DNA from 2 places in the Streptomyces sp. NPDC033131 genome. Region 2 is predicted to be linked to the other one. Evidence: riboswitches for the same ligand, from Rfam matches in the RefSeq annotation. Region 2 holds a riboswitch; the other holds the start of a gene.
The links. A riboswitch is a leader RNA that binds a small molecule or an ion and turns the genes downstream of it on or off. The one in region 2 is predicted to bind glycine.
Positions count from the first base shown of each region.

Region 1 (14,047 bases), on a different contig from region 2:
TACGAGGAGGCGGCCACCACCCTCGGCGCCTCCCGCTTCACCGCGTTCCGCCGGGTCACGCTGCCGCTGATCATGCCGGGCATCGCAGCGGGCTCCGTCCTCGCCTGGGCACGAGCCCTCGGCGAGTTCGGGGCCACGATCACCTTCGCGGGCAACTTCCCGGGCCGAACCCAGACCATGCCCCTCGCGGTCTACCTGGCCCTCCAGAACGACCCGGCGGCCGCCATCGCCCTCAGCCTGGTCCTGCTGGCGGTGTCGATCGCGGTCCTGGCAGCCCTGCGCGACCGCTGGATGACCCCCTCATGACCCTCACCCGAGTACGCCTCCCCCACCCTGCCCGACCGGAGCAAGACCACACCACCCACCCCGCCAACCCACGCCACCCCACCAACCTGGCGGCCACCCACCCCGCCACCCCACGACCAGCCAACCGCACCCACCCACCCCGCCAACCCACGCACGGCCAGCCGACGCCCCCGCCACCCCACCAACCTGGCGGCCGCACCGACCCCGCCAACCTGCGGGCAGTCGTGCCGCTCGGGGCGGCACGGGTGGGCGCAGGCGGCACCCCGCCAGCGCCGGGCCGCGCAACCCACCCCCGCCAGCCCACACCGACGGCCCGCACCGACCCCGCCAACCTGCGGGCAGTCGTGCCGCTCGGGGCGGCACGGGTGGGCGCAGGCGGCACCCCGTCAGCGCCGGGCCGCGCAACCCACCCCCGCCAGCCCACACCGACGGCCGGCATCGACGACCCGCACCAACGACGCGTACCGACCCCAGCCACACACGATCCCGGTCCGAGCCAACCCCTCCAGGACACGCCCCTCATGACCAACGTCGAGGACCCAGCCGGCACCACAACCGACGCCACAACCGACGCCGCCGCCAACACCACCCGCGGCCCAGGCCTCGCCGCCCACCTCGTCGTCGACCGCGACACCTTCCGCCTGGACATCAGCCTCACCGCCGCCCCCGGCGACGTCGTAGCCCTGCTCGGCCCGAACGGCGCCGGCAAGACCACCGCCCTGCGCGCCCTCGCCGGCCTCGCCCCGCTCACCGGCGGCCATCTGCGCCTGGACGGCGTCGAGTTGGACCGCACACCCCCCGAGTCCCGCCCGGTCGGCGTCGTCTTCCAGGACTACCTCCTCTTCCCGCACCTGTCCGCCCTCGACAACGTGGCCTTCGGACCCCGCTGCCACGGCGCGACCAAGGCGCAGGCCCGCGCGCAGGCCGCCGAGTGGCTGGACCGCATGGGTCTCGCCGACCACGCCGGCGCCAAGCCCCGCCGTCTCTCCGGCGGCCAGGCCCAGCGCGTCGCCCTGGCCCGCGCCCTGGCCACCAGCCCCCGCCTGCTCCTCCTCGACGAACCCCTGGCAGCCCTGGACGCCCGCACCCGCCTGGAGGTACGCGCCCAACTCCGCCGCCACCTCGCAGAGTTCGACGCCGTCGCCGTCCTGGTCACCCACGACCCACTGGACGCCATGGTGCTGGCCGACCGGCTGGTGGTCGTCGAACACGGCCGGGTCGTCCAGGAGGGCACGCCCGCCGACATCGCCCGCCACCCCCGCACGGACTACATCGCACAGCTGGTCGGCCTCAACCTCTACAGGGGCCAGGCCGAAGGCCACACGGTCCGTCTGGACGCCGGCCCCTCCATCACCACCACGGAGGACCTCGCCGGACCGGTCTTCGTCGCGTTCCCCCCCGGCGCCGTGACCCTCTACCGCGACCGCCCCACCGGCTCCAGCGCCCGCAACCTCTGGCGCTGCGAAGTGGCCGGCCTGGAGACCCACGGCGACCAGATCCGTGTGGACCTCACCGGCGAACTCCCCCTCGCGGCCGACCTGACGACGGTCGCGGCGGCGGAACTCGATCTGCACCCGGGTGCACCGGCCTGGGCAACAGTCAAGGCGACCCAGACTCACGCATACCCGGCATAACCCCCGCCTCCGACTACCGTGGGGACCCCACCCCCCGGCTCCCCACCCCCAACGAGGCCTCCATGAGCCTGAGCATCCGCAATCATCTCCCCGGCACCGTCACCGCCGTCACCCCCGGCGAGGTGATGGCCACGGTCAAGGTCCACCTCACCGGCGGCCGGAACCTCACCGCGGCAATCACCGTGGAGGCCGCCGAGGAACTCGGTCTCGCCGCGGGTTCCGCCGTACACGCCCTGGTGAAGTCGACGGAGGTCTCCCTGGCCACCGGCCCCGTCGAAGGCGTCTCCATCCGCAACCAGCTCCCGGGCACCGTCCGCGACATCACGACCGGCGGCGCCATGGCCTCCGTCAAGGTCGCCCTCGACGACGGTGAGCTGACCGCGGTGATCACCAAGGAGGCCGCGACGGACCTGGCCCTCGCACCCGGCACCACAGTCGTCGCCCTGATCAAGTCGACCGAGGTCTCCCTCGCGACCCCGTGACGCACCAGGGCTCCGCCCGGCGAACCGGACGGGGCCCTCATCACGTATCGGCCCTCACCACGTGTACTGCACGTCAGTCCTCGTACGCGTCCAGCGGCGGGCAGGAGCAGACGAGGTTACGGTCGCCGAAGGCCTGGTCGATCCGGCGCACCGGCGGCCAGTACTTGTCCGCGACCGACACACCGGCCGGGAAGACGGCGTCCTCGCGCGTGTAGGCGTGCTCCCACTCCCCGCCCAGCGCACCGGCGGTGTGCGGCGCGTTCCGCAGCGGGTTGTCCTCCGCGGACCACTCGCCCTTGCCGACCTTCTCGATCTCCGTACGAATGGCGATCATCGCCTCGCAGAACCGGTCGAGCTCGGTCAGGTCCTCGGACTCGGTCGGCTCGATCATCAGCGTGCCGGCCACCGGGAAGGACATCGTCGGCGCGTGGAAGCCGTAGTCGATGAGCCGCTTGGCGACGTCGTCGACGCTCACACCGGTCGCCTTGGTCAGCGGCCGCAGATCGATGATGCACTCGTGCGCGACCAGACCGCCCGGACCGGTGTAGAGCACCGGGTAGTGCGGCTCCAGCCGCTTGGCGATGTAGTTGGCACTGAGCACCGCCACCTGCGTGGCCCGCTTGAGCCCCTCCCCGCCCATGAGGCGGACGTACGCCCACGAGATCGGCAGGATCCCGGCGGAGCCCCAGGGCGCGGCCGAGATCGGCCCGACACCGGTCTCCGGGCCGGCCGCGGGCTGCAGCGGGTGGTTCGGCAGATACGGCGCCAGGTGCGACCGCACACCCACCGGGCCGACGCCCGGACCGCCGCCGCCGTGCGGGATGCAGAAGGTCTTGTGCAGGTTCAGGTGCGAGACGTCACCGCCGAAGTGCCCCGGCTTGGCCAGGCCCACCAACGCGTTCAGGTTGGCCCCGTCGACGTACACCTGCCCACCCGCCTCGTGCACCTGGGCGCAGATGTCGGCGACGTGCTCCTCGAACACCCCGTGCGTCGACGGGTACGTGATCATCAGCACCGACAGCTCGTCCCGGTACTGCTCGATCTTCGCCCGCAGGTCCTCGACGTCGATCTCGCCGTCCCCGGCGGTCTTCACGACGACGACCTTCATGCCCGCCATCACCGCGCTGGCGGCGTTGGTGCCGTGCGCCGACGAGGGGATGAGGCACACGGTCCGCTGCTCGTCACCGTTGGCCCGGTGATACCCGCGCACGGCGAGCAGCCCGGCCAGCTCCCCCTGGGATCCGGCGTTGGGCTGCAGCGAGACGTTGTCGTACCCGGTGACCTCGGCGAGCCGCTCCTCCAGCTCGCGGATGAGCGTGAGGTATCCCTGCGCCTGCTCGGCAGGCGCGAAGGGGTGCAGTTGCCCGAACTCGGGCCAGGTGACCGGCTCCATCTCGACGGTCGCGTTGAGCTTCATGGTGCAGGAGCCCAGCGGGATCATGCCGCGGTCGAGCGCGTAGTCCCGGTCGGCCAGGCGACGCAGGTAGCGCAGCATCGCGGTCTCGGAGCGGTACTGGTGGAACACGGGGTGCGCCAGGTACTCGTCGGTCCGCAGCAGCGCGCCCGGAAGGGTCTCCTCGGTGGCCGCGTCGAGCGCCTCGATGTCCCCCTCGACCCCGAACGCGGCCCATACTGCGGCCAGTTGGGCTCGCAGAGTGGTCTCGTCGCAGGCGATGGACACGTGGTCGGCGTCCACGAGACGCAGGTTGACCCCGTTCTCGCGCGCGGCGGCGACCACCTGGGCACCCCGCCCGGGCACACGGACGGCCAGCGTGTCGAAGTAGGAGCCGTGCACGACCTCGACCCCGCCGGCCGTCAGGCCCGCGGCGAGGACCGTGGCGTACCGGTGGGTGCGCCGCGCGATGGTCTTCAGGCCGTCGGGCCCGTGGTAGACGGCGTACATACCGGCCATCACCGCGAGCAGCACCTGCGCGGTACAGATGTTGCTGGTCGCCTTCTCCCGGCGAATGTGCTGCTCGCGGGTCTGGAGTGCGAGGCGGTAGGCCTTGTTGCCGTCGGCGTCCACGGACACCCCGACCAGGCGCCCGGGCAGGCTGCGCGCGAACTTCTCACGTACCGCCATGTAGCCGGCGTGCGGCCCGCCGAAGCCCATCGGCACACCGAAGCGCTGCGTCGTCCCGACCGCGATGTCCGCACCGAGCTCCCCCGGGGACTTCAGCAGCGTCAGCGCCAGCAGGTCGGCGGCGACGGTCACCAGCGCGCCGAGTTCGTGGGCCTGCTCGATCACCGGCTTGATGTCGCGTACGGCACCGGAGGCGCCCGGGTACTGGAGCAGCACGCCGTTGATCTCGCGCCCGGCGATCTCGGCCGGAATACCGTCACTGAGGTCGGCGACCACGACCTCCACACCGGTCGGCTCGGCGCGCGTCTCGATCACGGCGATGGTCTGCGGCAGCGTGTCCGCGTCGACCAGGAAAAGGCCCTTCTTGTTCTTGCCCATGCGCCGGGACAGCGCCAGAGCCTCGGCGGCCGCGGTGCCCTCGTCCAGCAGCGAGGCGCCCGAGGTCGGCAGCCCGGTGAGCTCGGCGACCATGGTCTGGAAGTTGAGCAGGGCTTCGAGGCGCCCCTGGGAGATCTCCGGCTGGTAAGGCGTGTACGCCGTGTACCAGGCGGCGTTCTCCATGACGTTCCGCAGGATGACGGGCGGTGTGAAGGTCCCGTAGTACCCGAGCCCGATCATGGAGTCGAGCACCTGGTTACGGTCGGCCAGCGAACGCAGCTCGGCCAGCACCTCGGCCTCGGTGCGGGCGCCCGGCAGCTCCAGCATGTCGGCGTTCTTGATCACATCCGGGACCGCGGCGGCGGTGAGCTCGTCGAGCGAGCCGTACCCGACCTGCGCGAGCATCTTGGCCCGCGCCTCCTGGTCGGGCCCGATGTGGCGCTGCTCGAAGGGGATTCCCTGCTCGAGCTCGGAAAGCGGAATGCGATGGGCGGTCATTACGGAGGCCTCCTGGTCTGACGCGACCTTCGAGGGTCACCACGGCGCGGGTACCCGGACGGCCTCCCCCTCTGTCATCACAACCTGAGAGCTTCACCGGACACCCGAGGGCACCCGACTTTCACCGTCGGTGAGAGCGGAAGCCGTCGACGCCGTCGGCACCCGCCCTGCTTTCCAGAGTGACCTCGTCCGTGCGGTACGTGGGCCTGAGAGATTCCGGGGAGGATTTGCTCCTTCGGCGCCTCCGATGAAGTCTGGAGGACTCTCCCGCACGGGGTCAGCAGCCGTTGTCAGCGTACCAGCGAGGTCCACACTCCCACCTTCGAGTGGCCGCCATCCTCAATCTGCTCTTTTGTAGTGCTTACGGATGAGTTGCGACCAAGTGGAGGGCCCGTGCAGACCGACATCGATCCGCGCAACCTGATCGGCCGCAAGGCGCTCGACCGCAACGGCACGAAGCTCGGCACCATCGACGAGGTCTACCTCGACGACGCGACCGGCGAACCGGAGTGGGCCGCCATACGCACCGGCCTCTTCTCCAGGGATGCCTTCGTCCCCCTGGAACCGAGCGAACTCGTCGAGGGCACCCTCCACGTCCCCTACGACCGCGCCCTGATCAAGGACGCTCCCGACTTCGGCGTGGGCCGCCATCTCTCTCCCGAACAAGAACTCCAGCTCTACCACCACTACGGTCTGGACCTGGGCGCCCCTCCCCCCTTCCCGGACCGCAACTTCGGCAAGGTGGCAGGCACGGACGACCCGTGACCCCACCGGCACGGCACGAACGCGCCCCAGCCGCCCCGCCACCTGCGGGCAGTCGTGCCGCTCGGGGCGCCACGGGTGGGCGCAGGCGGCACCCGGTCAGCACCGGGCTGCGCCACCCACCCCCGGCCCACACCGACCCCGGTCACGCACGAATCCCCGCGAACCGCCGTCCGCAGGCGCCCCGCATCCCCTCTCGGCCAAGGCCGGTGCGACCCGCACGAACCCATCCCGCCGGCCCTCCTCTCACTACTCATCCGCGCACCCCACCACGCTTCACCCGCATCTCCCCGCCGCGCTTCACACCGCTCGCACCCGGCCCTCATCCGCAGAAGGCCCCCCACCGGCGCCCGCCTCAGGTCTCCGCGCCACCAACGGCAACGGCTCCGCCGGCTCCAACTCCGGGTCGTCGACCCGGAAGGTCCGCACGCGCCCGGGCTCCGAGTCGGGTGTCTCGAAGCGCACGGTGACCCGCCCGAGTCCGCTCCCCTGCACCCACCCGTGCCCGTACTCGGCATGGGTGACGTCGTGCCCCGAGACCCATCTCCGCTCGACCGGCCCGGCCGGTTCCACCGCGGGCACGTCATCGGTGTCCTCCACCGACCCGACGACATCCCCCCGGTCCCCCGCCGCCTGCGCGAACAGGTCCTCCTGCGTGTAGTCGGCCAGGCCGCTCACGCCCACCCCCAGCAGCCGCACGCCCCCTGTCGTGTCCACCGGGTCCAACAGCCGCGCCGCAGCCTCCCGCACCACTGCCGGATCGTCCGTGGGCCCCCGCAGGGTCTCGGACCGGGTCAGCGTCGAGAAGTCGTATCTCCGCACCTTCAGCACGATGGTCCGCCCGGACAGCCCCGCTTCCCGCAACCGCCGCACACACCGGTCGGCCAGCCGCTGTACTTCCATCCCCACCCGGACCCGGTCGTGAATGTCGACGTCGTACGTGTCCTCCACGGACACCGACTTCGTCTCCCGCTCGGCCACCACCGGCCGCTCGTCGTGCGCCAGCGCCATGGCGTACAGCGCGTGCCCGTGGGCCTTGCCCAGCAGCCGTACGAGCTCGTCCTCACCCGCCTCGGCCATCTCGTCGACCGTATGGATCCCGGCCCGCCGCAGATGGTCGCCCGTCGTCGGCCCCACCCCCGGCAGCGTCCGCACCGACATCGGCCCGAGCATGGCCCGCTCGGTCCCCGGTTCGATGACCACCAGTCCGTCGGGTTTGGCCTGCTCCGAGGCGATCTTCGCGAGCATCTTGGAAGCGGCGAGGCCCACCGACCCGGTGAGCCCGGTCACGGCTCGTATGTCGGTCCGCAGTTTCGCCCCGGCCAGCCGCGCCGAGGCGTCGTCCCAGGCCGCTCCCCCGGCCTCCAGGTCCACGAACGCCTCGTCCAGGCTCAACGGCTCCACAAGAGGCGACAGCGCCCGCAGAAGCCCCATCACCTGCTCGCTGATCGACCGGTAGAACGCACCACGCGGCACCAGATACGCCGCGTTCGGGGCGAGCCGACGCGCCTGGGCCATGGGCATCGCCGAATGAACCCCGAAGACCCGTGCCTCGTACGACGCCGTGGCCACCACGCCCCGCGGCCCGAGCCCGCCCACGACGACGGCCTTCCCGCGCAGGCTCGGCTTGGACGCCTGCTCCGCCGAGGCGAAGAAGGCATCCATGTCGAGATGCAGGATCGTGGGCGCGCTTCTCACATCTCCGATGCTGCCCTACGCCACTGACAATGCCGTCCCCGGAGAGCGGGGCCGGCGGTCAGACCGCCCGGTTGCGCCGCCGCGCCAGCTCGTCCGCGGGGTTGTGCCCCACGAGGGTCTCCCCGGTGTCGATCCGCTCGCCGTGCAGCTGGGAAAGCGCGTTCTCCACGTCCCGCCACACGACACCCACGGCGATTCCGAAGATGCCCTGGCCACCCTGCAACAGCGCGTGGACCTCGTCCGGCGAGGTGCACTCGTACACCGTGGCACCGTCGCTCATCAGCGTCATGCGCTCCAGGTCGCTGAAACCGCGTTCCCTGAGGTGCTGAACGGTGGTGCGGATGTTCTGCAGCGACACACCGGTGTCCAGAAAGCGCTTGACGATCTTCAGGACGACAACGTCCCGGAAGCTGTACAGACGCTGCGTTCCCGACCCGTGGGCCGGCCGCACACTCGGCTCGACGAGACCGGTGCGGGCCCAGTAGTCCAGTTGCCGGTAGGTGATGCCGGCGGCCGCGCAGGCCGTCGGACCGCGGTAGCCGATCTGCTCGGACGCCATGGACGTCGCCCCTCCGCTGCTCGGCACGGCCGTCGGTCGCTGCGGAGCGTGATCGGCCGCGTTGCTGTGAAGCGGGTACGGACCGCTCGCCCCGAGACTGCGTCCGGGGGCACCCCCAGCCGTACCGTCGCCGCTGCTGCTCACGCCGACCTCCGTCCTTGACCTGCCTTCTCGACGGTAGGCAGTCACCAGGGGCGCGTCAACGATCGCCACACTCGGCACGCCGGGTGATAATCACCCTTCGAGTGGTTTCCCGCACCCAACCGCGGGGAAAGGCTAGCCGAATGTGCCCTGAGCGGCCCGTACGACTCTCTCACGCACCGCCGGCAAATGCCCGCATGTGAGGCGTCGACGGACATGGCCGAGCCCCGCGGGCCGGTTCGCCCACGAGGCGGCGGACGCCTCACTGGCTGCTGGTTCCGAAGTCCTCGGGCGAGATCTGGTCGAGGAACTCACGGAACTTCTCCACCTCGTCCTCCTGCTCGTCCGGGATCGCGATGCCGGCGTCGTCGAGCACGCCGTCACTGCCGTAGATCGGCGTCCCGGTGCGCAGGGCCAGCGCTATGGCGTCGGACGGGCGGGCACTCACCTCGACTCCGCTGGCGAAGACCAGCTCCGCGTAGAAGACGCCTTCACGCAGATCCGTGATGCGCACTTCGGTGAGCTCCTGCCCGACGGCCTCCAGCACGTCCTTGAACAGGTCATGGGTCAGCGGTCGGGCGGGGGCCATGCCCTGCTGCGCGAAGGCGATCGCCGTTGCCTCCCCAGGCCCGATCCAGATGGGGAGGTAGCGGTCGCCTCCCACTTCACGCAGGAGCACGATCGGTTGGTTGGAGGGCATTTCGACCCGGACACCTACGACATCGAGCTCGTTCACACAGCAACCCTAGGCCGTGCCCGGGACGTTTGGGTAGTCGGGCAGAGAACGGGTGGCCTATCCGGCCCGTGCGAACCCGCCCGCGTCACGGCAACCGCACGCCCAGCGCGGTCTGCACGAGTGCCGCGTGCAGCTTCACCGTGAGCCCGGCCAGTTCCTTCGTACGGGCCTCGGCATGTGCCCTGGTCTGGGGGTTGCGATGGCGCCTCAGCGGGGCCACCACCTGGTCGACCAGCCCCGCCTCGCGCTCGGCCGCCGTCTTCATCACCCGCAGATGCCGCGGCTCGATCCCGAACCGCCCCAGCTCGGCGATGAGCGAGGCCACAGTGGCCGCCTCGGCGTCATACGCCCCGTCGGGCAGCGGAGAGATCAGCCCGTACGACTCCCACTCCTGAAGTTCCTGCTCGCCGATCTCGGCGGCCGCCATCAGCTGACCCCGCCCGATCCTGGCCGCGGTCGGCCCGTCGGCGATCTCCGAAAGACCCTCGCCGTCGCGCTGACGGCCCACTGTCGGCAGTGGCGCGGCCTCACCGCGCTCCATGGCGTCGAGGTGCTCGCGAATCACCTTGAGCGGCAGATAGTGGTCCCGCTGCATCCTCAGGACGTGACCGAGGCGCTCGACGTCGTCAGCACTGAACTTGCGATACCCCGAGGGGGTCCGCTGCGGCTCGACAAGGCCCTCCGACTCCAGGAAACGGATCTTGGAGATGGTGACTTCGGGGAACTCGTCGCGCAGCATGTTCAGCACCGAGCCGATGCTCATCAGCTCACTGTCCGTGGCGGCGGCGCCTTGCCCGGCACCGCCGCTCGGTGTTTGCAGCATGGACCTTCCCGGGAGGGTCAGTAGCCCCGCTGGCTCGCGTAGAAGACCAGCCGGTACTTGCCGATCTGCACCTCGTCACCGTTCGACAGTGCGACCTGGTCGATCCGCTCGCGGTTGACGTACGTGCCGTTCAGACTGCCCACGTCGGCCACCGTGAACGAGCCGTCCGGGCCGCGGCGGAACTCCACGTGTCGACGGGAGACCGTCACGTCGTCCAGGAAGATGTCGCTCTGCGGGTGGCGCCCGGCCGTGGTCAGATCGCCGTCCAGCAGGAAGCGGCTGCCCGAGTTGGGACCGCGGCGCACCACCAGGAGCGCCGAGCCGAGCGGCAGCGCGTCGACGGCAGCCTGCGCCTCTGGGGAGAGCATGGGCATCTGCGTCTGGCCCGTGACCTCGGCGTCGTAGGCCTCGAGCCCGGAGATGGAGATCGTGGACGTCGTCTCGGACGGACGCTCGGGCGTTGCCCCCGCCCGCAGCGGAGCACCGCAGTTGGAGCAGAAGCGGCTGTTCTCCGCGTTGCGGTTACCGCACCTCGTACACACCAGGGCCGACATAGGGGAAAACCCTCCACCCGTGCTTGAGGTTGACGGTTGCCCGAAACCTATGCCTCCGGACTGGGCAGGGTCAACTGACGGCGCGCCCTGACCTCCGGAAACGTCACCGCCCGGACCATCGACCTGGTCCCGGAACAACGGCCGCTGGCCTTCTGCGTCAGGCTGTGCGCGATGACGGGCGGTCGCGTTGTCGCTGCCCTCTCGCGCGCTCTTGCCGAACAACTTCGCAAACAACTTCACGGGCGATTCCCCTTGACCGAAACAGACCCGCCCGTGGGGCAGGACGAACCCTGATTGAACACACCGGTCGATCCGGACATCCTCACAACGTCCGTCTCCACCGGACAGTTTCCACCACGCACCACCCAATCGGTGCGCCGACCCCCCGCAACCTCATGCCCTCGCCGGACGTCCCCCATGCACCCCCGGTTCACTGGGAGGACGACCGAGCGTAGTCAGGCCGCTTCGCCGCTCGCAAGGCGTCAACGACGATCTTGTCCGCCCGCTCGACGGTCACGGTGGCCTGCTCCTTCTCAAGAGTCTGCACCACGCCTCCGGGGATGTTGAGCGCCGGCTCGAGATCCTGCGGCTTGCCGATGACCTTGAAACGATAAGGGCGGTTGATCTTGTTCCCGTCGACGCTGACACTCTTGTCGGAGTCGGTCAGGTAGGTGCCCGCGACGACCCGCACGCCGTTCACCTGGATCGCCTCGGCACCGGCCGCGCGCAGCTCCTGGATCGCGTCGAGCAGCATGTCCGCCTGGACCGCCCCCTTCGGGTCACCGATGGTCATCGTGATGCCCGGTCCCTGCGCGGCCACCGTGCCCGCCAGGATGCCGAGCTGCTTCTCCTTCTCCACCGTCTGTTTACGGGCCTCCTCGGCCTGGTCCGAGCTGTTCTCCAGCTCGTCCCGCTGCCTTTCGAGGCCCTGCTTCTCGTCTTCAAGACGCTGAGTACGGTCATCCAGTTCATCGAGGATACGAACAAGATCTTCCTGACGTGCCCCCCGCAGAGCGCTGTCACTGTCACTGTTCGACGCCACCTGCACGGCCAGCCCGAACCCCAGCCCGAACAGCAGTATCGCGACGATGAGTTGGGCCCTGGTGACACGCGGCGGCCACAGACCGTTCACCAGCCGCTGGCGGCCGGTCAGCTGCGGCGGCTCCTCGGAGGCCTCCGCAGCCGCCGCGGAAGGCTCGGCGGTCACTTCCTCCGGCAGCTCCTTGCGCAGCCTGTTCTCGGGCGTCTCGTCCTGGTTGCTCATCCGCCTCACGCCCGGAAGATGTGCCGGCGGATCGCCGCGGCATTGGAGAAGATCCGGATCCCGAGCACCACGACGACACCGGTGGACAACTGCGCGCCGACGCCCAACTTGTCGCCCAGGAACACGATCAGCGCGGCCACGACCACGTTGGACAGGAACGACACGACGAAGACCTTGTCGTCGAAGATACCGTCGAGCATGGCCCGCAGACCTCCGAACACGGCGTCGAGCGCCGCCACCACGGCAATCGGCAGATAAGGCTCGACGACCGCCGGAACCTCGGGCCGGACCAACAGGCCGGCCACGACTCCCACGACGAGGCCCAGTACGGCGATCACGATGTGCCCTTCTCATTTCTCGGCTGTGCAGTACGTACGATCACACTCGGCGCGGCGGGCAGCCGGAGGTCGTCCGCCACGGAAATGGCGGTCCGGATGCCGTAGTTCTCCTGCAGGGCATGCAGATACAGGCCGTCGGCGCTGTTCTGGAACCTGGTGCTCAGCCGCTTGCCGTCCCCCACCGCAAGCACCGTATACGGCGGAACGAGCGGCTTGTTGTCGACCAGTATCGCGTCACCCGCGGCCCTGATCGCCGACAGCGCCGTCAGCCGCTGCCCGTTGATCGACACCGCCTCGGCGCCCGACTCCCACAGTCCGTTGACCACCCGCTGCATGTCCCGGTCGCGCACCCGCCCGGTGTCGGAGAACCCGGAGGTCTCGCGCGGGCCGCCGTCACCGCCGGAGGAGGCTTCCTTGGCGTCGTCCACGACCAGTTTCACTCCGGGGCCGTGCACTGCCGTGGCGCCCGAGAGAATGCCCATGAGTTCGGCCTGGTCGCTGCCACCGCTGTCCCTGAGGGCCGCTCGCTGGCGCGCGCTCACGTCGTCGCGCAGCTCGTCGACGGAGTCCTCCAGCTTGTCCGCGGCCTCGGTCTCCCGGTCGATGCGGTCGATCAGTTCCTCGCGCTCCTTGGCGACGACAGGAGCGGCGACCCGGGCCTGGGCGGCTCCGACGGTCACGACCAGCGCGGCGAGCACCAGGCCGGCGGCCAGACCCAGCTTCGACCGAAGCGTCTTGGGCAGACCCCCGTCGCCTGCGGCCCTCTTCCGGACGGCGGCCTCGGCATACCCCTCGTCGAGGCTGTGGTCCATGACGTTGGTGAGCAGCGACATGGACGCGTCCGGGCGCGAGGGGCGCGTAGGAGTGCTCCGAACGGGGGGCTGCTGCGGCATGCCGCACATCGTCGCACGTCGCGACCACTACCTCCGAATGGCCCCACCGGCGTGCCGGACAGGCCCCCTGGGAACCTGCCCGGCACGCACGCGTGCGGTGGTTTCAGCGCCCGGCGCTGTCCACGACCGCCGCCCACTCGTCCAGCAAGGCCTGGGCGGAGGCGTCATCCGGCCCTTCCGCCCACAGGTGGGTGACCGCTTCCGCCGGGTCCGGCAGCACCATGACCCAGCGCCCGTCGGTCTCCACCACGCGCACGCCATCAGTGGTGTCCACGAAGCGGTCTCCGGCCGCCTCGACGACCCGCCGCATCACCAGGCCCTTGACGGCCCAGGGAGTCGCCAGATCCCGCTTGAGGACATGCGCCCGGGGAATCCGCGCATCGATCTGGCTGAGCGTCAGCTGCGTCCGCGCCACCAGCCCGATCAGCCGCACGAAGGCCGCCGTACCGTCGAAGACACTGCTGAACTCGGGGACGATGAATCCGCCCTTGCCGTCCCCACCGAAGATCGTCGTGTCGTCGCGGCCGACGCGGGTCAGGTCGTCCGGGGAAGTGGTCGTCCACTCCACCTGCGTCCCGTGGTACGCCGCCACCTGCTCGGCGATCCTGGTCGTGGTCACCGGCAACGCGACTCGGCCACTGCGCCGCTCCGCAGCCACCAGGTCGAGCATGACGAGCAGCGCACGGTCGTCCTCGACGATCCGCCCCTTCTCGTCGACCAGCGACAGCCGCTCACCGACCGGGTCGAACCGCACCCCGAACGCGGCCCGCGCGGACGCCACGATCTCTCCCAGCCGCACAAGCCCCGACCGGCGCCCGTCCGCCGACTCGGTGGGCCTGGACTCGTCGAGCCCCGGGTTGATGGTCAGCGCGTCCACACCGAGCTTTCCGAGCAGGCT
Region 1 covers NZ_JBVIPA010000005.1:297,298-311,344, forward strand. The annotation lists gene modB (molybdate ABC transporter permease subunit) at 1-306, shown strand, start outside; gene ACZ5XS_RS10170 (ABC transporter ATP-binding protein) at 828-1,940, shown strand; gene ACZ5XS_RS10175 (TOBE domain-containing protein) at 2,003-2,422, shown strand; gene gcvP (aminomethyl-transferring glycine dehydrogenase) at 2,496-5,381, opposite strand; glycine riboswitch at 5,566-5,661, opposite strand; gene ACZ5XS_RS10185 (PRC-barrel domain-containing protein) at 5,775-6,146, shown strand; gene ACZ5XS_RS10190 (DNA polymerase IV) at 6,444-7,841, opposite strand; gene ACZ5XS_RS10195 (MerR family transcriptional regulator) at 7,900-8,544, opposite strand; gene ACZ5XS_RS10200 (bifunctional nuclease family protein) at 8,804-9,277, opposite strand; gene ftsR (transcriptional regulator FtsR) at 9,363-10,100, opposite strand; gene ACZ5XS_RS10210 (FHA domain-containing protein) at 10,118-11,023, opposite strand; gene ACZ5XS_RS10215 (DUF881 domain-containing protein) at 11,085-11,918, opposite strand; gene ACZ5XS_RS10220 (small basic family protein) at 11,924-12,256, opposite strand; gene ACZ5XS_RS10225 (DUF881 domain-containing protein) at 12,253-13,158, opposite strand; gene ACZ5XS_RS10230 (sugar phosphate nucleotidyltransferase) at 13,253-14,047, opposite strand, start outside.
Region 1: linked by a shared signal. The riboswitch ahead of gcvP (aminomethyl-transferring glycine dehydrogenase) and the one ahead of gcvT (glycine cleavage system aminomethyltransferase GcvT) in region 2 are both predicted to bind glycine.

Region 2 (14,047 bases):
CGGCGCGACGGTCGGCTACACCGACGCCGACGGCAAGGGCGAGTACGACATCAAGGACGTGCCGCACGCCATGCGCCTGACCACCTCCGGCACCTTCATCCACGGCAACTACTGGGGCGGCGGCGCCTTCGGCAACTACAACGCCAGCCACGGCTGCATCGGCCTGCGCGACGTGCGTGGCGGCTACGACAGCGGGGTGCCGGCCGCGTGGTTCTTCAACCACTCGATGATCGGTGACGTGGTGACCGTGAAGAACTCCAACGACGCGACGGTCGCGCCGGACAACGGCTTCAACGGCTGGAACATGTCGTGGGAGAAGTGGAAGGCGTAGGACGGCCTTCCGCGGAGGTACGGCCGCGGTGTGAGGTACGGCACCGGGACCGTTGCCGTTAGTCGCCGTTAACCTGACCCGCATGACCGTGAATCTCGAAGTAGCCGAGGGCGTGGGCACGATCCGCCTGGACCGCCCGCCCATGAACGCGCTGGACATCGCCACGCAGGACCGGCTCAAGGAGCTCGCCGAGGAGGCGGCTCGCCGGGACGACGTGCGGGCCGTGGTGATCTACGGCGGCCAGAAGGTGTTCGCGGCCGGCGCGGACATCAAGGAGATGCAGGCCATGGACCACACGGCGATGGTCCTGCGCGCCCGTGACCTGCAGGACGCGTTCACGGCGGTGGCCCGCATCCCCAAGCCGGTGGTCGCGGCCGTCACGGGCTACGCCCTGGGCGGCGGCTGCGAGCTGGCGCTGTGCGCGGACTTCCGGATCGCCGCGGACAACGCCAAGCTGGGCCAGCCGGAGATCCTGCTGGGCCTGATCCCGGGCGCGGGCGGCACCCAGCGCCTGTCCCGGCTCGTCGGCCCTTCCAAGGCCAAGGACCTGATCTTCACGGGCCGCATGGTGAAGGCCGACGAGGCGCTGAGCATGGGTCTGGTGGACCGGGTCGTGCCCGCCGACGAGGTGTACACGCAGGCGCACGCGTGGGCGGCGAAGCTGGCGCAGGGACCGGCGATCGCCCTGCGTGCCGCCAAGGAGTCGATCGACACGGGGCTGGAGACGGACATCGATACCGGCCTGGCCGTCGAACGGAACTGGTTCGCGGGTCTGTTCGCCACCGAGGACCGCGAGCGCGGAATGAAGAGTTTCGTCGAAGAAGGCCCCGGCAAGGCGAAGTTCCTCTGAATCGCTTGCAATTGACGCGGTGTCTGATCCGTGAGTCCCTCGATGGGGCGGTTTATGGGAGCCTTAACGCAACCTTAAGCCTGCCTTGTCGAGGGAGTCCGCCGATTGCCGCCCAGGGAGCCTTCCTCGCAGGTCAGGCGGGCTGTTCGAGCTTCTGAAGTGCCATCGGCATATGCCGGACGACCTGTTCGGAATGACCGATTCCGGGGGGCGTATTCGTCAGGAACGGCCCCGGGGGGCGGTCCGGGCGGCCATGATGGGGGCATGGCGGGGCTGGAGGGTATCGAACAGCCGCGGGGAGAGAGCCGTGCGACCGCGGCGCGCTGGTCTCCGACGGTCGAGGACGAACACGCACTCAAGGTACTCGAACTGTTCGGTAACCCCACGGACGCCGAGGTTCCGCTGCCGTCCCGCCCCGAGTCCGCCGCCACCGCCCGCCGACTGGCCCAGGTCGTCGTCCTCCGCCAGTGGGGACTCACCCCCAAGATGACGGAAGACGCGGTCTTACTCGTCTCCGAACTCGTCGGCAACGCCGTACGCCACACCGGCGCCCGCGTCTTCGGCCTCCGGATGCGCCGGCGCCGCGGCTGGATCCGCGTCGAGGTCCGCGACCCGTCCCGAGGCCTGCCGTGCCTGATGCCGGTCCAGGAGATGGACATCAGCGGCCGGGGACTGTTCCTGGTGGACAAGCTGTCCGACCGGTGGGGGGTCGACCTGCTGCCCAGGGGCAAGACGACGTGGTTCGAGATGAGGGTGGCGGACCGCTGAACGCGGCGCCCCGCGCGGGTGCGGGCGCCTACCGGGGGCTGCGAGCTCCGCCTCTCGGCCCGGCGGGACGGGTGGCGGGAGGGCAAAGGTCCGGGAGTCCGGGGGGCGGAGTCCCTTGATCACCGCTGCGACCCGCTCCGGCCGCCGTTCGGGCGAATCGCCCGCTTTCCGCCGTAACCCGCCTTAAATGGTGCGCGTGGCCACCAACGACCGCCGTACGGCGCTCCGCGCAGGCGCCGCCTTCGTCACCGCGGGTGCCCTCGCCGCCGGGTGCGCGACCCACGGCGCCGTCGCCCACCCGGCCCCCGCCACCCGGCGCTCCGCCGCCAGAGCGCCCGCACCCCGCCACCACCGCGCGCACCCCGCCCAACTCACCCACGGCCCCCGCACCCACCCCCGCGTCGCCCTCACCTTCCACGGCGGCGGCGACCCCGCCACCGCCCGGGGGGCGGCGTCGCCGCCGACGGCAAGGTCCTGTGGCTGTCGGGGTGTTACGACGCCGAGGTGTACGCCATCGACACCCGCACCGGCGCCCAGCTCGCCCGCATCCCCGTCGGCAGCGGACCGCACGGCCTCGCGGTCTACCCGCAGCCGGGCCGCTACTCGCTGGGGCACACGGGCGTCTTCCGCTGACGGACGCGACCGTGGACACGCCGCCGATCGAGTGATGATCCCCAACCTGCCGCCGTGGAACCGGAATTGTGCTCCTCATGATCACAACTCGTCTGCGGCGGCGGGCCGCTGCCGCCGCCCTGTCCCTCACCGCGATCCTCGCGACGACGGCCGCCACCGCTCCCTCCACGACCACCCCCACGAAGGCCGCCGCCCCGGCCTGCCCCCAGTTCGACGACCCGGTCAAGGCCGCCGTCGACCACCGCGTCGACGTCGGCAGGATCACCCCCGACCCGGTCTGGCGCACAACCTGCGGCACGCTCTACCGCAGCGACGGCCGCGGCCCGGACGTCGTCTTCCAGCAGGGCTTCCACCCGAAGGACGCCATCAACGGCCAGTACGACATCGAGAAGTACGTCCTGGTCAACCAGCCCTCCCCGTACGTGTCCACGACGTACGACCACGACCTGTACAAGACGTGGTGGAAGGCCGGCTACAACTACTACATCGACGCCCCCGGCGGCGTGGACGTCAACAAGACCATCGGCGACACCCACAAGTGGGCCGACCAGGTCGAGGTGGCCTTCCCCGGCGGTATCGCGCGGGAGTACGTCATCGGGGTCTGCCCGGTCGACAAGAAGACCAAGACCGAGATCATGAGCGACTGCGAGAGCAACCCGCACTACGAGCCGTGGCACTGAGCAGCAGCGCCTCCGCGCCCACCGGCCGGTAACCGGCCCCCTGGAACGCCCGCATGCTGCGGGCGTTCCCCGGCGCCACCTGCGCCCACAGCGGCTCCGTGACGAGATGCCGGGCCGCCCTCACCAGGGCCCGGCCCAGCCCTCGGTGCCGCACCTCTTCGTCCACCTCGACGGAGACCTCCGCCCGCCCGGCGATCCCCCGCCCGATCACCACCACACCGCCGTCGGCCGTCCACGCGCGCACGTCGTCGCGCCGCCCGCGGGCGTACACGATCCGCGGATGCCCGGCGTCCGCGATCTGCTGCAGCGCGAGGGGCGGCTCGCCCGGCAGGGGTGAGCCGACCAGCATCGCGTCGATCGTCTCGGCCGTACGCCCCGTCCGCTCCATGAAGGCCGCCAGGAACCGCGCGTTCATCGTCGCCGCCAGGGCGTCGCACGGTACGGCGTCCAGCGTGTCGTACACCCAGCGCGGATCCTCGTCCGTGAAGACGACCGAGTGCCCGGTGAAGGCGAGGACGCCCGCGTCCCGGGGGGACGCCTGTGCCACGACCGTCGTACGGCCGTCCGCCGGTGGGAAGACGCCCCGCGCCGCCGCGTCGAGAATGTCCCGCAAGGTCTCCGCCACGACCGCCCCCATCGCGCCCTTCTCGCCCTTGAGTCTCCACCCACTGGAAGGCCCAGACTCGCAGACATGATCGACGACGGCACCGGACTTCTCACCATCGGCGAGCTGGCGCGGGCCACCGGACTGACCGTGCGCACCATCCGCTACTGGTCCGACGAGGGCGCCCTGCCCCCGCTGACCCGGTCGGCGGGCGGTTACCGGCTGTACGACGGCGCGTCCATGGCCCGCCTGGAGCTGATCCGCACCCTGCGCGAACTGGGCCTCGGCCTGGCGGACGTACGCAGGGTGCTGGCCGGGGAGACCACGGTCGCGGAGGTGGCGGCAGCCCACGTGGCCGCGCTGGACGCACAGATCCGGTCGCTGAAGGTGACCCGTGCGGTGCTGTCGACCGTGGCGCGACGCGGTTCGACCGCAGGGGAGATGACGTTGATGAACAAGCTGGCACGGCTGTCGGCGGCCGAGCGGAGCCGGATCCTGGAGGAGTTCGTGGAGGAGACGTTCCGGGGTCTGGACACCGCGGATCCGGTGATCCGGGAGCGGATGCGTGCGACGACCGCGAACCTCCCGGACGAGCCGACGCCCGAGCAGGTGGACGCGTGGGTGGAGCTGGCCGAACTGCTGGAGGACCCGGAGTTCCGGGCGCGGATGCGGGAGGCGGCCGAGTTCAACGCCGCCGACCGCGGACACGACACCCCCGACGGGGCGTCCCTGTGGTTCGCCCGGCGGCTGGTGCAGCGGGGGGCCGAGGCGCGGGAGCGGGGCGTGGCGCCCGAGTCCGAGGAGGCCGGGCAGGTGCTGCGGGACCTGCTCGGGAACGCCGACCCGGCGGACGTACTGGAACGCCTGAGGTCCACGACGAACGACAAGGTCGCCCGCTACCGGGAGTTGCTGGGGATCGTGAACGGCCACGGGGCGGTGGCGGCGCACCGGGAGGAGTTCGCGTGGGTGGTCGCTGCACTGGAGGCACGGGCGGCCGGTTAATCTGACCTTCGTCAACGGGACAGCAAGGTACGAGATAAAGGGGCGAATCGGTGGCGGACATCGAAGAAGCACGTAAGGATTTCCAGCGGATCGACACTGACGGTGACGGCTTCATCACCGCCGCCGAGTTCAAGACCGCCCTGGCCCAGCAGGGCGACTGGAACGTCACCGAGTCGGTCGCCGAGGCCGTCATCAAGTCCCGCGACCTCAACGCGGACAAGCTGCTGTCGTTCGACGAGTTCTGGGCCTACCTGGACAAGTGACGCGTGCGGTGAAAGGGGGGCGCCCATGGGGTGCCCCCCTTTTCTGGTCCGTTCGGTGTCCGAAAGGGCGGCCTCGACGACTCCGGGCGCCGGCAGCCGGACAGGCCCTGGGTCAGACGATCTCGAGGGGCAGGTGCGGCCCGTCCGGCAGGACGACCTTCACGAGGTCCCCGGCCCGCACCAGACCCCCGGCGACGACGACGCTCATGATCCCGGACTTGAAGCGGGCCCTGCCCTCCGCGTCCCGCCCGACGACCTGCTTCATCAGCCCCTTCTGGAACGTGTCGATCTGCGTACAGGGATTCCGCAGCCCCGTCACCTCGACGACGGCCTCGCCCCCGAGATGCAGCAGGGTCCCGACCGGCAGCCCCAGCAGATCGATCCCCCGCGTGGTCACGTTCTCCCCGAGCTCCCCGGCCGCCACCTCGAACCCGGCGCCCCTGACCTCCTCGAACAGCTCCTCATGTATGAGGTGCACCTGCCGAAGATTCGGCTGCGAGGGATCCTTCTTCATCCGGAACCGGTGCTTCACCGTCGCCCCGGCATGCACGTCCCCCTCCACCCCGAGCCCGGCGATCAGCCTGATGCTCTCCCGGTTCGGCTTGGTGAACGAGTACGTCCCGTTGCTGCTGACCGCGCTGACCGACCCATCCATGACCCGAAGCTCTCCCAAGTGTCAGGCACCTTCGGCCCACTCGCGCAGCGCCGCCTTGCTCGCGAAGTCCGCCACGTTCTTGTCCAGCGGGTCGTCGGTGTACTGGTGGAAGCGCCACTTCGCCTTGATGCGGGGCTCGCCGGCCGTCACGTAGTCCGCGATCCACAGGCCGTCGCCGGCGTACGAGGTGGTGTCGACGGTCAGCCAATAGTTCCTATTACAGTACAAGATCACTCTGTTGTTCGGCCGTAGTGCTTTCACCTTGCGAAGGAAGCTGTCCTTCTGCGCGTTGCTGGCGTGCCTGCCGTCGCCGGTCGTCTCCCAGTCGACGACCAGGATGTCGCCCGCCTTCTCGGGGGCCTTGCCGACGAAGTACTCCGCCTGGGCCGCCAGATTGCCGGGCCAGAGGAAGTGGTAGAAGCCGACGACCAGGCCGGCCTCGCGGGCCCGCTTCGTCTGGGCGGCGAGTTTCGGGTTGACGTACGAGCGGCCCTCGGTCGCCTTGATGAAGACGAAGGAGAGGCCGTCCGTGTCGTAGGTGGCGGACTGGTAGGCGCTCACGTCGATGCCGCGCAGCATGGTGGCTCCCTGCAGTGCCTGTGGGGGACACGGGTTGGTTGCTGACTGCAGGCCCACCTTGGCACGGGTGATCCGCGCGCGGCACGCGAAATCCCGCATTCTCGGCAGCGGGCGATCCCACCGCGACATGACCGAGGACGTCGAGAACCTTTCGGACCCCGCCCTCAGCACTCGATGATGTTCACCGCCAGCCCGCCCCGGGCCGTCTCCTTGTACTTGACGGACATGTCGGCGCCGGTGTCCTTCATCGTCTTGATGACCTTGTCCAGGGACACCTTGTGTGTGCCGTCTCCGCGCATCGCCATCCGCGCGGCCGTGACCGCCTTCACCGCGGCCATGCCGTTGCGCTCGATGCACGGGATCTGGACGAGGCCGCCGACCGGGTCGCAGGTGAGGCCGAGGTTGTGTTCCATGCCGATCTCGGCGGCGTTCTCGACCTGTTCCGGGGAGCCGCCGAGGACTTCGGCGAGCGCGCCCGCCGCCATCGAGCAGGCGGAGCCGACCTCGCCCTGGCAGCCGACCTCGGCGCCGGAGATGGAGGCGTTCTCCTTGAAGAGCATGCCGATCGCGCCGGCGGCGAGCATGAAGCGGACCACGCCGTCCTCTTTTTCTCCTTCGGAGGCTGCGCCCGCCGCGAAGTTGATGTAGTAGTGGAGCACCGCGGGGATGATGCCGGCCGCTCCGTTCGTCGGCGCGGTCACCACGCGCCCGCCCGCCGCGTTCTCCTCGTTCACCGCCATCGCGTAGAGCGTGATCCACTCCATCGCGTGCGCCAACGGGTCGCCCTCCGCCCGGAGCTGACGTGCCGACATGGCGGCCCGGCGGCGGACCTTGAGCCCGCCCGGCAGGATGCCCTCGCGGGCCATGCCGCGCGACACGCACGCCTGCATCACCCGCCAGATCTCCAGCAGCCCCGCGCGGATCTCCTCCTCCGTGCGCCAGGCCCGTTCGTTCTCCAGCATCAGCGCGGAGATCGACAGGCCGGTCTCCCGTGTCAGGCGCAGCAGCTCGTCGCCCGTGCGGAAGGGGTACTTGAGCACCGTGTCGTCGAGCTTGATGCGGTCCGCGCCCACCGCGTCCTCGTCGACGACGAAGCCGCCGCCCACCGAGTAGTACGTCTTCGTGAGCAGTTCCGCCCCCGAGGCGTCGTACGCCCACAGGGTCATGCCGTTGGCGTGGTACGGGAGGGTCTTACGGCGGTGGAGGACGAGGTCCTTGTCGAAGTCGAAGCCGATCTCGTGCTCGTCGAGCAGCCGCAGCCGGCCCGCCTCCCTGATGTCCGCCACCCGCTGGTCGGCCTTCTCCACGTCCACGGTGCGGGGCGAGTCGCCCTCCAGGCCGAGCAGCACCGCCTTGGGCGTGCCGTGGCCGTGGCCGGTCGCGCCGAGGGAGCCGTACAGCTCGGTCCGCACCGACACCACCGACTCCAGCAGGGCCTCGTTGCGCAGGCGGCGGGCGAAGATGCGGGCCGCGCGCATCGGGCCGACCGTGTGGGAGCTGGACGGGCCGATGCCGATCGAGAACAGGTCGAAGACCGAGATGGCCACGGGAACTCCTCAGTACGGGTGGTGCAGGGGGTGGGCGCCCCACACTCACGAGTGTGCGGGGCACGCCACAAAAAGGAACTACTTGTTCAGACCGGGGTACAGCGGGTGCTTGTCGGCGAGCGCCTTCACCCGGGTCTTGAGGGCTTCGACGTCGTAGGACGGCTTGAGCGCCTCGGCGATGACGTCCGCGACCTCGGTGAAGTCCTCGGCCGTGAAGCCGCGGGTGGCGAGGGCGGGCGTACCGATCCGCAGGCCGGAGGTGACCATCGGCGGGCGCGGGTCGTTCGGGACGGCGTTGCGGTTGACCGTGATGCCCACCTCGTGGAGGCGGTCCTCGGCCTGCTGCCCGTCCAGCTCGGACTCGCGCAGGTCGACCAGGATCAGGTGCACGTCGGTGCCGCCGGACAGGACGTTCACGCCGGCCTCACGGGCGTCCGGCGCGGTGAGGCGCTCGGCGAGGATCCGCGCGCCCTCGACCGTACGGCGCTGACGCTCCTTGAAGTTCTCAGAGGCGGCGACCTTGAAGGAGACCGCCTTGGCCGCGATCACGTGCTCCAGGGGACCGCCCTGGAAGCCGGGGAAGACGGACGAGTTGAGCTTCTTCGCGAAGTCCTTCCTGGCGAGGATGATGCCGCCGCGCGGGCCGCCCAGCGTCTTGTGGGTGGTGGAGGTGACGACATCGGCGTACTCGACCGGGTTCGGGTGCAGGCCCGCCGCGACCAGACCCGCGAAGTGCGCCATGTCGACCCACAGGAAGGCCTCGACCTCGTCCGCGATCCGGCGGAACTCGGCGAAGTCCAGCTGCCGCGGGTACGCCGACCAGCCCGCGATGATCACCTTCGGCCGGTGCTCCTTGGCGAGCCGCTCGACCTCGGCCATGTCGACCAGCCCGGCCTCGTCCACGTGGTAGGCGACCACGTTGAACTGCTTGCCGGAGAAGTTCAGCCGCATCCCGTGGGTGAGGTGGCCGCCGTGCGCCAGGTCGAGGCCGAGGATGGTGTCGCCGGGCTTGGCCAGCGCGAACAGGGCGGCCTGGTTGGCGGAGGCACCGGAGTGCGGCTGCACGTTGGCGTACTCGGCGCCGAACAGCTCCTTGACCCGGTCGATCGCGACCTGCTCGGCGACGTCGACGTGCTCGCAGCCGCCGTAGTAGCGGCGGCCGGGGTAGCCCTCGGCGTACTTGTTGGTCAGGACCGAGCCCTGCGCCTCCATCACCGCGAGAGGCGCGAAGTTCTCGGAGGCGATCATCTCGAGGGTGGACTGCTGGCGGCCGACCTCGGCGTCGATCGCGGCGGCGATCTCCGGGTCGAGCTCGTGCAGGGGCGTGTTCAGAACGGACATCGGGTGTACGACTCCTCAGCCGGCGGAAAAGGCGGTGTACTCGTCGGCGGAGAGCAGGTCGCCCGGCTCCTCGGCGACGCGCACCTTGAACAGCCAGCCGCCCTCGAAGGGCGCGGAGTTCACCAGGGACGGGTCGTTGACGACGTCCTCGTTGACCTCGGTGACCTCGCCGTTGACCGGGGAGTACAGGTCGCTGACCGACTTGGTCGACTCCAGCTCGCCGCAGGTCTCGCCCGCGGTCACCGAGGCACCGACCTCCGGGAGCTGGACGAAGACGACGTCACCGAGCGCGTTGGCCGCGTGCTCCGTGATGCCGACCGTCGAGACGCCGTCCGCGGCGGCCGACAGCCACTCGTGCTCCTTGCTGTAGCGCAGCGCTTGGGGGTTGCTCATGGCCTGAATTCTCCTGTACGCGGGGGAGTGCTGGTGAATGGGAGACTGCTGGAAACGCACGTGAGCAGCGGAAATGTGCGCAGGGTCACGCGCACGAACCGCTCAAGTGTCTACTTCTGGCGCTTGTAGAACGGCAGCGCCACGACCTCGTACGGCTCGTGGCTGCCCCGGATGTCCACGCCGACACCCGGCGTGCCCGGCGCCGCGTGCGCGGCGTCGACGTACGCCATCGCGATCGGCCTGCCCAGCGTGGGGGAGGGCGCGCCGGAGGTGACCTCGCCGATCACCTCGCCGCCGGCGACGACCGCGTACCCGGCGCGCGGGACGCGACGCCCCTCGGCGACCAGGCCGACGAGGACGCGCGGAGGGTTCGCCTGTGCACGGGCGGCCGCCTCGGCCAGCGCCTCGCGGCCCACGAAGTCGCCCTCCTTCCCGAACTTCACCACCCGGCCGAGCCCGGCGTCGAACGGAGTCAACGACAGCGACAGCTCGTGCCCGTACAGCGGCATGCCCGCCTCCAGGCGCAGCGTGTCCCGGCAGGACAGGCCGCAGGGGACCAGGCCGACGCCCTCGCCCGCCTTGGTCAGGGCCTGCCACAGCTCCACGGCGTGCTCCGGCTTCACGAACAGCTCGAAGCCGTCCTCGCCGGTGTAGCCGGTGCGGGCGATGAGCGCGGGGACGCCGGCGACGGTGCCGGGCAGGCCGGCGTAGTACTTGAGGCCGTCGACGTCGGCGTCGGTGAGCGACTTGAGGATGCCGGGGGACTCGGGCCCCTGGACGGCGATCAGCGCGTAGCGATCGCGGTCGTCGCGGACCTCGACCTCGAACTCCTCAGCGAGGTTGCCGAGCTCGTTCACGACGTTCTGGGCGTTGGAGGCATTGGCGACGATCATGTACTCGTCTTCGGCCAGCCGGTACACGATCAGGTCGTCGAGGATTCCGCCGTTCTCGACGCAGATCATCGTGTAGCGGGCGCGGCCCACCTTCACGGCCGCGATGTCGCCGACCAGTGCGTGGTTCAGGAACTGCGCGGCCTGCGGCCCGGTGACCGTGATCTCGCCCATGTGCGAGAGGTCGAAGAGACCGGCCCGGGTGCGCACGGCCTGGTGCTCGTCGCGTTCGGAGCCGTAGCGCAGGGGCATGTCCCAGCCGGCGAAGTCGGTCATCGTGGCGCCGAGCGCGCGATGCAGGGCATCGAGCGCGGTGTGACGGGGTGCGGTGCTGCTCATCGGACGGTCGTCTCCCAAGGCATGACGGCGAGGTCGTTCCTCCCCATCTGTCATCGGAACCTGAGAGGTTCGACGTGACCCCGCGAACGGTGGTCACGACTTGCACCTTGGGTGGAGCCACTGTGGCAGCGGCCCGCTTTTCAGATGTGCCTCGCCCGCGCGGTAACGGGGACCTGAGAGATTCAAGGGAGGGACTTGCTCCTTCGGCGCCCCAGCGACGTACGGCTGGGGACTCTCCCGCGCGGATTCAAACGGCCGGTATGCAGTTGGCGCGCACATCATCGCACGCATCTTCGGTGCGCGGCAGGCCGCATCTGTAACCGGCCTGTGGCAGTAAGCGCATGAAAACAGGAGACGCCGCGTATTACCTTCTCTTTACACTCGACGGGGAGGGGAACTCGTGACCCGCCCCAGGGGAGGACGATCACGGTGAACAGGACCACGGCGTACGCCACGACCTCGGCCGTCGCGCTGCCCGAGCAGCCCGCGGCCAAGGCCCGTCAGGCGTGCGGAACGCGCCCCGGACCCGTCCTCCGCGACCTGCGCGAGCGCGCGGGCCACAGCCCGCACGCACTGCTCTTCGGACCCCGCGACCTCGTCGTGATCACCGGCCTGCCGGGCAGCGGCAAGTCCACGCTGATGCGGCGCACGGTCAAGGGCGTGCGGATCGACTCCCAGGACACCCGCGACCACTGGGACGGCCGGCTGTCCCGCTTCCTGCCGTACGGGGTCTACCGCCCGCTCGTCCGCCTCGCCCACTACGCGGGGCTGCGCCGCGCCCTGCGCTCCGGCGGAGGCGTCGTCGTGCACGACTGCGGTACGCAGGCCTGGGTGCGCGGCTGGCTGGCCCGCGAGGCCCGCCGCCGCGGCGGCATCCTGCACCTGCTGCTGCTCGACGTCCCCCCGGACACGGCCCTGGCCGGCCAGCGCGAGCGCGGCCGCGGAGTCTCGCGGTACGCGTTCCTGCGCCACCGCGGCGCGGCCTCCCGTCTGATCAGCTCCGTGGAGAAGGGCGATCTGCCCCAGGGCTGCGACTCGGCGGTCCTGATCGACCGGGACGCGGCGAACGTCCTGCGCCGGATCGGCTTCACGGGCTGACCCCCACCGGTCCGTACCCGCTAGCCTTTCAGCCACAGCAGCGGTACTCGGCAGGCGGTAGGCAGCAGATGGACTTCCCGGCGGATCTCCCAGCGGGCTTCTCGGAGTTCCCGGCACAGGCACACCCCCCTTCGCACGGCGGATGGCCCGGCAACGAGTTGGAGGAGGTGCTCTCCGCCTCCCTCGGCATCCCCGGAGCCGGCGGGCGGATCATCGAGGTGCTCGGCCGCAGCTTCGTGTGGGTGCCGCTGCCAGGCGGCGGCGGCCCGCACAGCGGTCCGCTCGACCTCCCCACCCTGGAGATCGACGGCCAGGCCTACGTGCCGGTCTTCAGCTCCGAGGAGCAGTTCCGCCAGGTCGTCGGCTCGCACCTGTCGTACACCATCGCGCCCGCGGTGGAGTTCGCCCGCGGCCTGCCCCCGCAGATCGGCATCGCCGTGAACCCGGACGGCACGGTCGGCGTCCCGCTGCCCCCGGCCGCCGTGGCCGACCTGTGCCGCTCCGGCCGCACCCCGCTGTACGGCCCGGCGAGCGGCGGACGCGTCAAGCTCTACGAGCCGGACTGGCAGAACGACCCCGTCGACTTCCTCGCCGCCGCCTCGGCCGAGTTCGCGTCGACAGGCGTCATCCTCACGGCCCGCCGCTGCCTGGCGGCGATCGAGACCGCGGACCCGGTGATGTTCGTGGGCGTGGAGCTCTCCCACGGGGAGGCCCCCGACCTGCGTACGGTCCCCATGGACGCCCTGGCGAGGGCCCTGGGCCGCGCCCCGGCCCCCTGGCCGGTCAACCTGGTCCTCCTGGACGTGGCGGACGACCCGGTGGGCCACTGGATGCGCGAGCAGGTCCGGCCCTTCTATCAGTACGGCTACTGAGGTATTTCAAGGGCTCGGGAACCGCACGACCGGCCCCCACCACCTGCACCGGCCGACGGCGAACAAGTCCCGAGCTCCTGGGCGGCTGCTGTCGGCGCCGCCACATAAGCTGGTTTCATATCGAGGAACTTCACGAAGGGGCGGTACAGGTGAGCGCCAGCGGCATCGCGGCCGGTCAGGTCGAGCACATGCTGCGCCAGGTGACGCCCGGGCGCTACGACGCCTACGAGGCACTCCTGCGCGCGCTCGCGACCCCCTCCTCCGGCCAGATCTGGATGCTCCTGTGGCACGGCCAGGCAGGCTCCCCCGACGCCCAGTACGGAAACATGGAGGTCGACGGCTACGGCTACGCCCCGTGCGTCACCTCGGCCCAGGAACTCTCGGCCAGCGGCTGGAACCGCTCCTACGAGGTCGTCGACGGAATCGACGTCGCCCGCACCCTCTACCCGGACCACTACGGCCTGTGGCTGAACCCGCACGCCCCCGGTGGTGGCGTCGGCATCCCGTGGCTCGATCTGCGCCGCATCGCCACCGGCCTGGAGCGCCAGCCCGCCGGTCCGCTCCGGCTGTCCGAGCCCGGTATCGAAATCCCGCAGTTCTACGCCCTGATGGCGCAGAACGCCCACCGCACCCCGGCCGTCCGCTCCCTGCGCCGGGCCTGGGTGCAACCCGCGCTCGGGGCGCCGTATCTGGCCATCGGTCTCGACGTGTACGACACCAGTCCGCCGGCCGTCGACTCGGTGCGCGCGATGATGCAGCAGTCGATCGGAGCGGTCCCGGACGGGCTGCCGGTGTCGACCGTGGCGATGTCCGACGAGTACGACCCGGTGGCGCTGTGGATGCGGGCGAGCGCCCGCCCGTTCTACGACCGTGAGGCCCATGCGGCGCCCGCCCCGGCCCCCTCCTCGGTCCAGGCTCCGGCGGCCGGATACGGCTATCCGCCGGCTCGCGGCGGATACTGACCGAACGACTGCCCGGCCCTGAGAGCCCGGCACATCTTCGCGCGTAGAACAGGGTGGATCGTCCGTATTCGCCGCGAATGTCCCAACTGGTCTGCGTCCGCCCCGCGTTACCCGGCGTCCGGATAACGGAACCCTCCAGCCCGCATCACGTTTATGCATCCTTTCACCGCCAAGTCTGGCAACAGATCGCCAAAGCGTTGAAGACTCCGGCACCAGGGACCTTTCGTCCCTGTGTACGAC
Region 2 covers NZ_JBVIPA010000032.1:82,042-96,088, reverse strand. The annotation lists gene ACZ5XS_RS32645 (L,D-transpeptidase) at 1-331, shown strand, start outside; gene ACZ5XS_RS32640 (enoyl-CoA hydratase/isomerase family protein) at 414-1,181, shown strand; gene ACZ5XS_RS32635 (ATP-binding protein) at 1,446-1,949, shown strand; partial or broken gene ACZ5XS_RS32630 (YncE family protein) at 2,394-2,582, shown strand; gene ACZ5XS_RS32625 (ADP-ribosyltransferase) at 2,660-3,262, shown strand; gene ACZ5XS_RS32620 (GNAT family N-acetyltransferase) at 3,216-3,887, opposite strand; gene ACZ5XS_RS32615 (helix-turn-helix domain-containing protein) at 3,954-4,868, shown strand; gene ACZ5XS_RS32610 (EF-hand domain-containing protein) at 4,919-5,131, shown strand; gene ACZ5XS_RS32605 (MOSC domain-containing protein) at 5,244-5,786, opposite strand; gene ACZ5XS_RS32600 (glycoside hydrolase family 25 protein) at 5,808-6,365, opposite strand; gene ACZ5XS_RS32595 (L-serine ammonia-lyase) at 6,530-7,912, opposite strand; gene glyA (serine hydroxymethyltransferase) at 7,991-9,253, opposite strand; gene gcvH (glycine cleavage system protein GcvH) at 9,269-9,646, opposite strand; gene gcvT (glycine cleavage system aminomethyltransferase GcvT) at 9,757-10,875, opposite strand; glycine riboswitch at 10,913-11,025, opposite strand; glycine riboswitch at 11,026-11,125, opposite strand; gene ACZ5XS_RS32575 (AAA family ATPase) at 11,299-11,973, shown strand; gene ACZ5XS_RS32570 (enhanced serine sensitivity protein SseB) at 12,042-12,845, shown strand; gene ACZ5XS_RS32565 (enhanced serine sensitivity protein SseB C-terminal domain-containing protein) at 12,995-13,807, shown strand.